DNA from 2 places in the Paraburkholderia sp. A1BS-2L genome. Region 2 is predicted to be linked to the other one. Evidence: riboswitches for the same ligand, from Rfam matches in the RefSeq annotation. Region 2 holds a riboswitch; the other holds the start of a gene.
The links. Region 2 has a riboswitch for thiamine pyrophosphate ahead of P5W98_RS13110 (FAD-dependent oxidoreductase). Riboswitches for the same ligand answer to the same signal wherever they lie in the genome.
Positions count from the first base shown of each region.

Region 1: linked by a shared signal. The riboswitch ahead of thiC (phosphomethylpyrimidine synthase ThiC) and the one ahead of P5W98_RS13110 (FAD-dependent oxidoreductase) in region 2 are both predicted to bind thiamine pyrophosphate.

Region 1 is NZ_CP120428.1:1,272,071-1,275,447, reverse strand. Features, by position in the region: gene P5W98_RS05730 (GreA/GreB family elongation factor) at 593-1,000, shown strand; TPP riboswitch at 1,085-1,224, shown strand; gene thiC (phosphomethylpyrimidine synthase ThiC) at 1,321-3,252, shown strand.
Region 2 is NZ_CP120428.1:2,876,996-2,880,372, forward strand. Features, by position in the region: gene P5W98_RS13110 (FAD-dependent oxidoreductase) at 64-1,206, opposite strand; TPP riboswitch at 1,469-1,573, opposite strand; gene P5W98_RS13115 (ABC transporter ATP-binding protein/permease) at 1,838-3,377, shown strand, end outside.

The DNA of each region.
Region 1 (3,377 bases), 1.6 Mb from region 2:
GATGTGCCTCGATGCGCCGCAATGGAGCAACTAAGGACACGAAGAGCCCGAATCGGGCGTCACGCATTATGCAACAAGGCACCTGGTTGCGGACGAAGCGAGCATGCCTTTATGCGCAAGGCGTACAACTTGCGCGCAACCCCGACTGAAACACCGTGCTCGAACGCCCGCCGCGACGGCCATAGCGTCGCTCTGCGGCAAGACGTCGCCATCCCCTCGCCGACACCACACGCTTCGCCCGGGACGCGTTGCCGACGCAGGTCGTCCATGAATAACAAGACCGTGTTAACATGCCCTCTGCTTTCACAAAACTTTCAGTTAATTCTGTCGTCCCCAATGCCTCCGTCGTTCACGCATCTTGCCGTACATCTCGCCGCACCCTTGCCGCCGCGCACCCAGCGCGGCGCGTCTGCGCGCGCGGGAACGCTTCTGGATGCGCGGTCCGCCGCCCGACGACACCTCCCCGGCTCCCAGGCCCCGCTCGCCGCCGCCCGGCGTCCATACTGAACCACCCTCCGCTTTCCGGAGCCGTTCGGTCGGGCTCCGGGCCGATCCCTCACTTTTTCAATCCCGGATCGTAAGGAGAACCACCATGTCGAAGAAAATCCGCTATCTGACCGAGCTCGATCTCGCTCGCCTCGAAAAATGCGCCGCCGAGCCCGGTGCGGCCGCCGCACGCCAACCCATGCTCGACGACCTGCTCGAGCGCGCGGAGATCGTCGACTCGCGCAAGGTCGCCGCCAATGTCGTCACCATGAACTCGCAGGTCACGCTCGTGAACGAACGCACGGGTGAGGAAGTCACGTTTACCGTGGTCTACCCGGCGAGCGCCAACCTCGACGCCGGACGCCTGAACGTTTTTTCGCCCGCGGGCCTCGCGCTGCTGGGCGCGAAGCGCGGCGAGTCCGTGCGCTTCACGCCGCCGAGCGGTGCCGTCGAGACGTTCAAGATCGACCGCATCCTGTTTCAGCCCGAAGCCGCAGACGATTTCACGCTGTAAGCAACGCGCGCCCGCGCTTGGCCCTGGCACATTTCACATGCCGAAGCACTTGCCAGATCGTCGCAGCACGGTGTATCGTTTGGCCTGCTTACGCGGGGGTCCTGCGTCATGCGCCGCTTCGAATCGTTCACACGAATGTTCAAGCCGCGTATTGCGTGGGTGAGAAATACCCTTTGAACCTGATCTGGATAATGCCAGCGCAGGGAAGCGTCCGGACTTCGCAACGCAAACGCCTCACCTCATCACAGCGAAGTCCGTCCACGTTCCGTCTCATCTCCTGCTAAGCCGCTGTTCCCACATAGCTTTGCATGGAGAGAGGCATGAACGCCAACCCGAAATTCGTTTCCGCTAACGCGCACGTCGACGAAGCTGCAATCGCGCCGCTGCCCAATTCCCGCAAGATTTACGTAACCGGCTCGCAGCCCGACATTCGCGTGCCGATGCGCGAAATCACGCAATCGGACACGCCCACGGGCTTTGGCGGCGAAAAGAATCCGCCGATCTACGTCTATGACACTTCGGGCCCGTACACCGACCCCGAAGCGAAGATCGACATCCGTGCGGGCCTGCCCGCACTGCGTCAAGGCTGGATCGAAAAGCGCGGAGACACCGAAGCGCTGCCCGGCCTCTCCTCCGAATACGGCCGCGAGCGCGCCGCCGATTCGGCCACGGCCGAACTGCGCTTCCCGGGCCTGCACCGCACGCCGCGCCGCGCGAAGGCCGGCAAGAACGTCACGCAGATGCACTATGCGCGCCAGGGCATCATCACACCCGAGATGGAATTCATCGCCATCCGCGAAAACCAGCGCCGCGCCGAGTATCTGGAAAGCCTCAAGACGAGCGGCCCGAACGGCGCGAAGCTGGCCGCGATGATGGGCCGCCAGCACCCGGGCCAGGCATTCGGCGCGGCTGCCTTCGGCGCCAACGCCCTGCAGGAAATCACGCCCGAATTCGTGCGCGAGGAAATCGCGCGCGGCCGCGCAATCATCCCTGCGAACATCAATCACCCGGAAAGCGAGCCGATGATCATCGGCCGTAACTTCCTCGTGAAGATCAACGCGAACATCGGCAATTCGGCGGTCACGTCGTCGATCGGCGAGGAAGTGGACAAGATGACGTGGGCGATCCGCTGGGGCGGCGACACGGTCATGGATCTCTCGACCGGCAAGCACATTCACGAAACACGCGAGTGGATCATCCGCAACTCGCCGGTGCCGATCGGCACCGTGCCGATCTATCAGGCGCTCGAGAAGGTCAACGGCAAGGCCGAGGACCTCACGTGGGAAATGTTCCGCGACACGCTGATCGAGCAGGCCGAACAGGGCGTCGACTACTTCACGATTCACGCGGGCGTGCGCCTGCAGTACGTGCCGCTCACCGCCAACCGCATGACGGGCATTGTTTCGCGCGGCGGTTCGATCATGGCCAAGTGGTGCCTCGCGCATCACAAGGAATCCTTCATTTATGAGCATTTCGAAGAGATCTGCGAAATCATGAAGGCCTATGACGTGAGCTTCTCGCTCGGCGATGGCCTGCGTCCCGGCTCGATCTACGACGCCAACGACGAAGCGCAGCTCGGCGAGCTCAAGACACTCGGCGAGCTCACGCAGATCGCGTGGAAGCACGACGTGCAGGTGATGATCGAAGGTCCCGGCCACGTGCCGATGCAGCTCATCAAGGAGAACATGGATCTGCAGCTCGACTGGTGCAAGGAAGCGCCGTTCTACACGCTCGGGCCGCTCACCACCGACATCGCGCCGGGCTACGACCACATCACCTCGGGCATTGGCGCCGCGATGATCGGCTGGTTCGGCACGGCGATGCTCTGCTACGTCACGCCGAAGGAACACCTCGGCTTGCCGAACAAGGACGACGTGAAGGAAGGCATCATCACGTACAAGCTTGCGGCGCACGCAGCCGATCTCGCGAAGGGTCATCCGGGTGCGCAAGTGCGCGACAACGCGCTGTCGAAGGCGCGTTTCGAGTTCCGCTGGGAAGACCAGTTCAACATCGGCCTCGATCCGGACAAGGCACGCGAGTTCCACGACGAAACGCTGCCGAAGGATTCCGCGAAGGTCGCGCACTTCTGCTCGATGTGCGGTCCGCACTTCTGCTCGATGAAGATCACCCAGGACGTGCGCGACTTCGCGGCAAAACAGGGCATGACCGACGACGAGGCCCTGAAAAAGGGCATGGAAGTGAAGGCCGTCGAGTTCATCAAGCAAGGCGCGGAGATTTATCAGCGCCAGTAAGGCACGCAAGACGGTATGCTGCGCGCCGCGAAACAATTTCTAACGATTCCGACAACTCGTTGACAAGCGCATACACCCGGATACGGGAGGCGCTTCTACGATAAATGCATTGGAAGCGCATCAGG
Region 2 (3,377 bases):
GTGGTGTCGCGCTCGCGGCTTTCGCTTGCGATCGGCTCCCGAGCGCCCTCGAGCCGCCGCGGTTCAAGCGGGCTCGTGGGCACCCTGCGGCGCGTGCAGCATCGACGCCCAGCGCGACTCGCGACGCAGCGACTCGAAGGCGTCGGCATCGGCGAGCTGGCCCGCCAGCAGCGCCTCGGCCACGCGCACCGCTTCGTCGGCCACGGCGGGCGCGATCATGAAGCCGTGGCGATAGAGTCCGTTCACGCGCAGCGTCGTGCCGCTCCCCCGGCCGTCGTCCCGCCCACCGTCCCAGATGAGCGCGGGACGATGATCGGGCAACGTCGGACGGCACTGCGAATTCAATTCGAGAATGCGCGCCTCGCCAAAGGCCGGATGCACGGCGAACGCCGCGCTCAGCAATTCGAGCGCCGAGCGCACGCTCACGGGCGAGCGGTCCTCGCCCTCGATCTCGGTCGCTCCGATCACATAGACATCGTCCTGCTTCGGTGCGATATAGAGCGGATAGCGCGGATGCAGCAGCCGAACGGGCCGCCTGAGGCCGATGCCCGGCGCATGCACGCGCGCCACCTCACCGCGAATGCCGCGCAGCGCCGGCAGCGCGGGCTTGGCGCCGAGGCCCCGGCAATCGATCGTCACGCGCGCGCGCGGCAGGTTGGCGTCATCCACGCTCGTATGCCAGTGCGTTTGCACGCCGCGCTGCGCGAGACCCGCTGCCAGCGCCGCCAGCGCCTGGCGGTTGTCGAGCTGGCCTTCGCCGGCCAGCAGCCAGCCGCGCGCGAAGCGCCCGGCGAGCGCCGGTTCCGCGGCGTCGATCTGCGCGGCCGCCAGCGTCGTGAAATTGGCGTCGGCCAGCGCACGCGGCGCGTTCGCGCGCACGCGGCGCTCGAACAGCGGCGCCTCGGTGCGATCGGCGTGGTGCCAGACCACGAGCGTGCCGTTGCGCTGGAAAAACACCGGCTCGGGCAACTCGGCGAGAATGCGCGGCCAGGTCTCGAGCGAGGCCATGCCCAACTCGGTGATCAACAGTTCGGCGACGGCGGCCTCGGCCAGCGGCGCGAGCATCGCCGCCGCGATCCAGGCGGCCGACTCGCCGCCCTCGGGCCCGCCGCGCTCATAGAGCGCCACGCGATGCCCCGCGCCCGCAAGACGCCATGCCACGAGACGTCCGCATAGCCCGCCGCCGAGCACGGCGAAATCGGGCATCGCGGACGCAGACGCGCAAGCACCGGCAAAAACCGGGGAATGATCAGAATAAGGTGTAGAAGAGACGGTCATCGTATCCTTTCCGTACGGCAAACAAGCATGCGTACCCAAGGACGAAACCGGCTGGCAAGGCCGGCCGTGCAAACGACGTGAAGCGCAAAACCCGACATGCGCGGCACGTGCTGCCCGGCGGGAATCTGGACGCCTGAATGAACCCGGCCGAATCGAACCGACCGGTCGAACTCATCAATCATGACGCCAGCAAGACTTTCCGGAAACTTCCCGCGCCGGTATTACCCGGATCGGGTGCGAAGGGTCTCTCTCAGCCTCACTGCGGTATACCAGTGAAGCACCCCTGTTTCGTCAGCGGTCATTAGACCACAAAAGCCGCGCACGCCGCAAACCACCACGGGACGGCCTGCCATTTCCGCTCTGGCACAATGCCCAAACCGCGGTGAATCGCCCAGCTCGCACGGGCGGTGAGACAATGTCGCACCCCAGTCGCCCGGACGCCGCGCGCTGGCGATTAAGTCTTGCTTAAGCGCTTCGGGACACAATCGCTGCGCCCCGGCGCTGCGTGCGGCGGGTATCGTCTATTCCGGCCGCGGGCCGGCACAACATCAGGACGCACATGACCAACCTCACTCCCCGCGCCACGCCGGATCAGAACGAGCATCACAAGATCACGGCCTGGAGTCTGATCAAGCCCTACTGGGTATCCGAGGAACGCTGGGTCGCCTGGGGCCTGCTGGTGGCGATCATCGCGATGAATCTCACCGTCGTGTGGATCAACGTGCAGCTCAACGACTGGAACCGCGACTTCTACAACGCGCTGCAAAACAAGGATGCCAAACAGTTCCCGCATCTGCTGATGATCTTCACCGCGCTGGCGTTCGGGTTCATCATCCTCGCGGTGTACGGGCGGTATCTGCGCCAGATGCTCGGGTTTCGCTGGCGCCAGTGGCTCACCACGCGCTTCCTGAACGAATGGCTCGGCCAGGGCGCGTTCTACCGCATCGAGCGCGACCGCCTCGCCGACAACCCCGACCAGCGGATTAGCGACGACCTCCAGTCGTTCGCCACCACCACGCTCTCGCTCACGCTCGACCTGCTCTCCACTGTCGTCACGCTGGTCTCCTTCATCATGATCCTGTGGTCGCTCGCGGGCGCGCTCACGTTCGCGGTGGGCGGCACGCCCATTACGATTCCGGGTTACATGGTGTGGGCCGCCGCGCTCTACGCAGTGTTCGGTTCGCTCGTGATCCAGAAGGTCGGCCATCCGCTCGTGTCGATCAATTACCAGCAGCAGAAAGTGGAGGCGGACTTCCGCTTCGGCCTGATTCGCCTGCGCGAAAACGCCGAGCAGATCGCGCTCTACGACGGCATGGACACCGAGCGCAGCAACGCGCAGGGCCTGTTCCACCACATCCGCGACAACTGGTGGCGCGTGATGAAGTACACGAAGCGCCTCACCTTCGTGCTGAGCTTTTACGGTCAGATCGCCATCATCTTTCCGATCGTCGTGGCCTCGCCGCGCTACTTCGCGGGCGCCTTCACCTTCGGCGTGCTGATGCAGATTTCGAGTGCATTCGGCACCGTGAGCGACTCGTTCTCGTGGTTCATCAACAGTTACTCCACCCTCGTCGAATGGCGCGCCACCGTGAACCGTCTGCGCGAATTCGTGCGCGTGGTGCACTCGCCGCGCCTGAAGGAAAGTGTCTCGCCGGCCACCGAGCACGGCGGCATCAATCTGCATTACGTCGACAACAACGCCCTCTCGACCACGCATCTCAAGCTCGCGCTGCCCAACGGCACGCCGCTCTCCGAGGTGCGCGACATCGCCATCAAGCCCGGCTCGCGCTGGCTCGTGCGCGGCCCCTCGGGCGCGGGCAAGAGCACGCTGATCCGCGCACTCGCGGGCCTCTGGCCGTTCGGCGAGGGCTCGATCGACGCGCCCGTCGACGCGCGCATGATGTTCATCCCGCAGCAGAGCTATCTGCCGATCGGTACGCTCAAGGCCGCACTCACCTACCCCTCGCCCGCCGACGACTACAGCGACGAAGACTGTCGCGAAGCGCTACGCGCATGCCGTCTCGAAGACTACGTGGATCGCCTGCACGAGTCCGCGCACTGGACCCGCGTGCTCTCGCCGGGCGAGCAGCAGCGGCTTG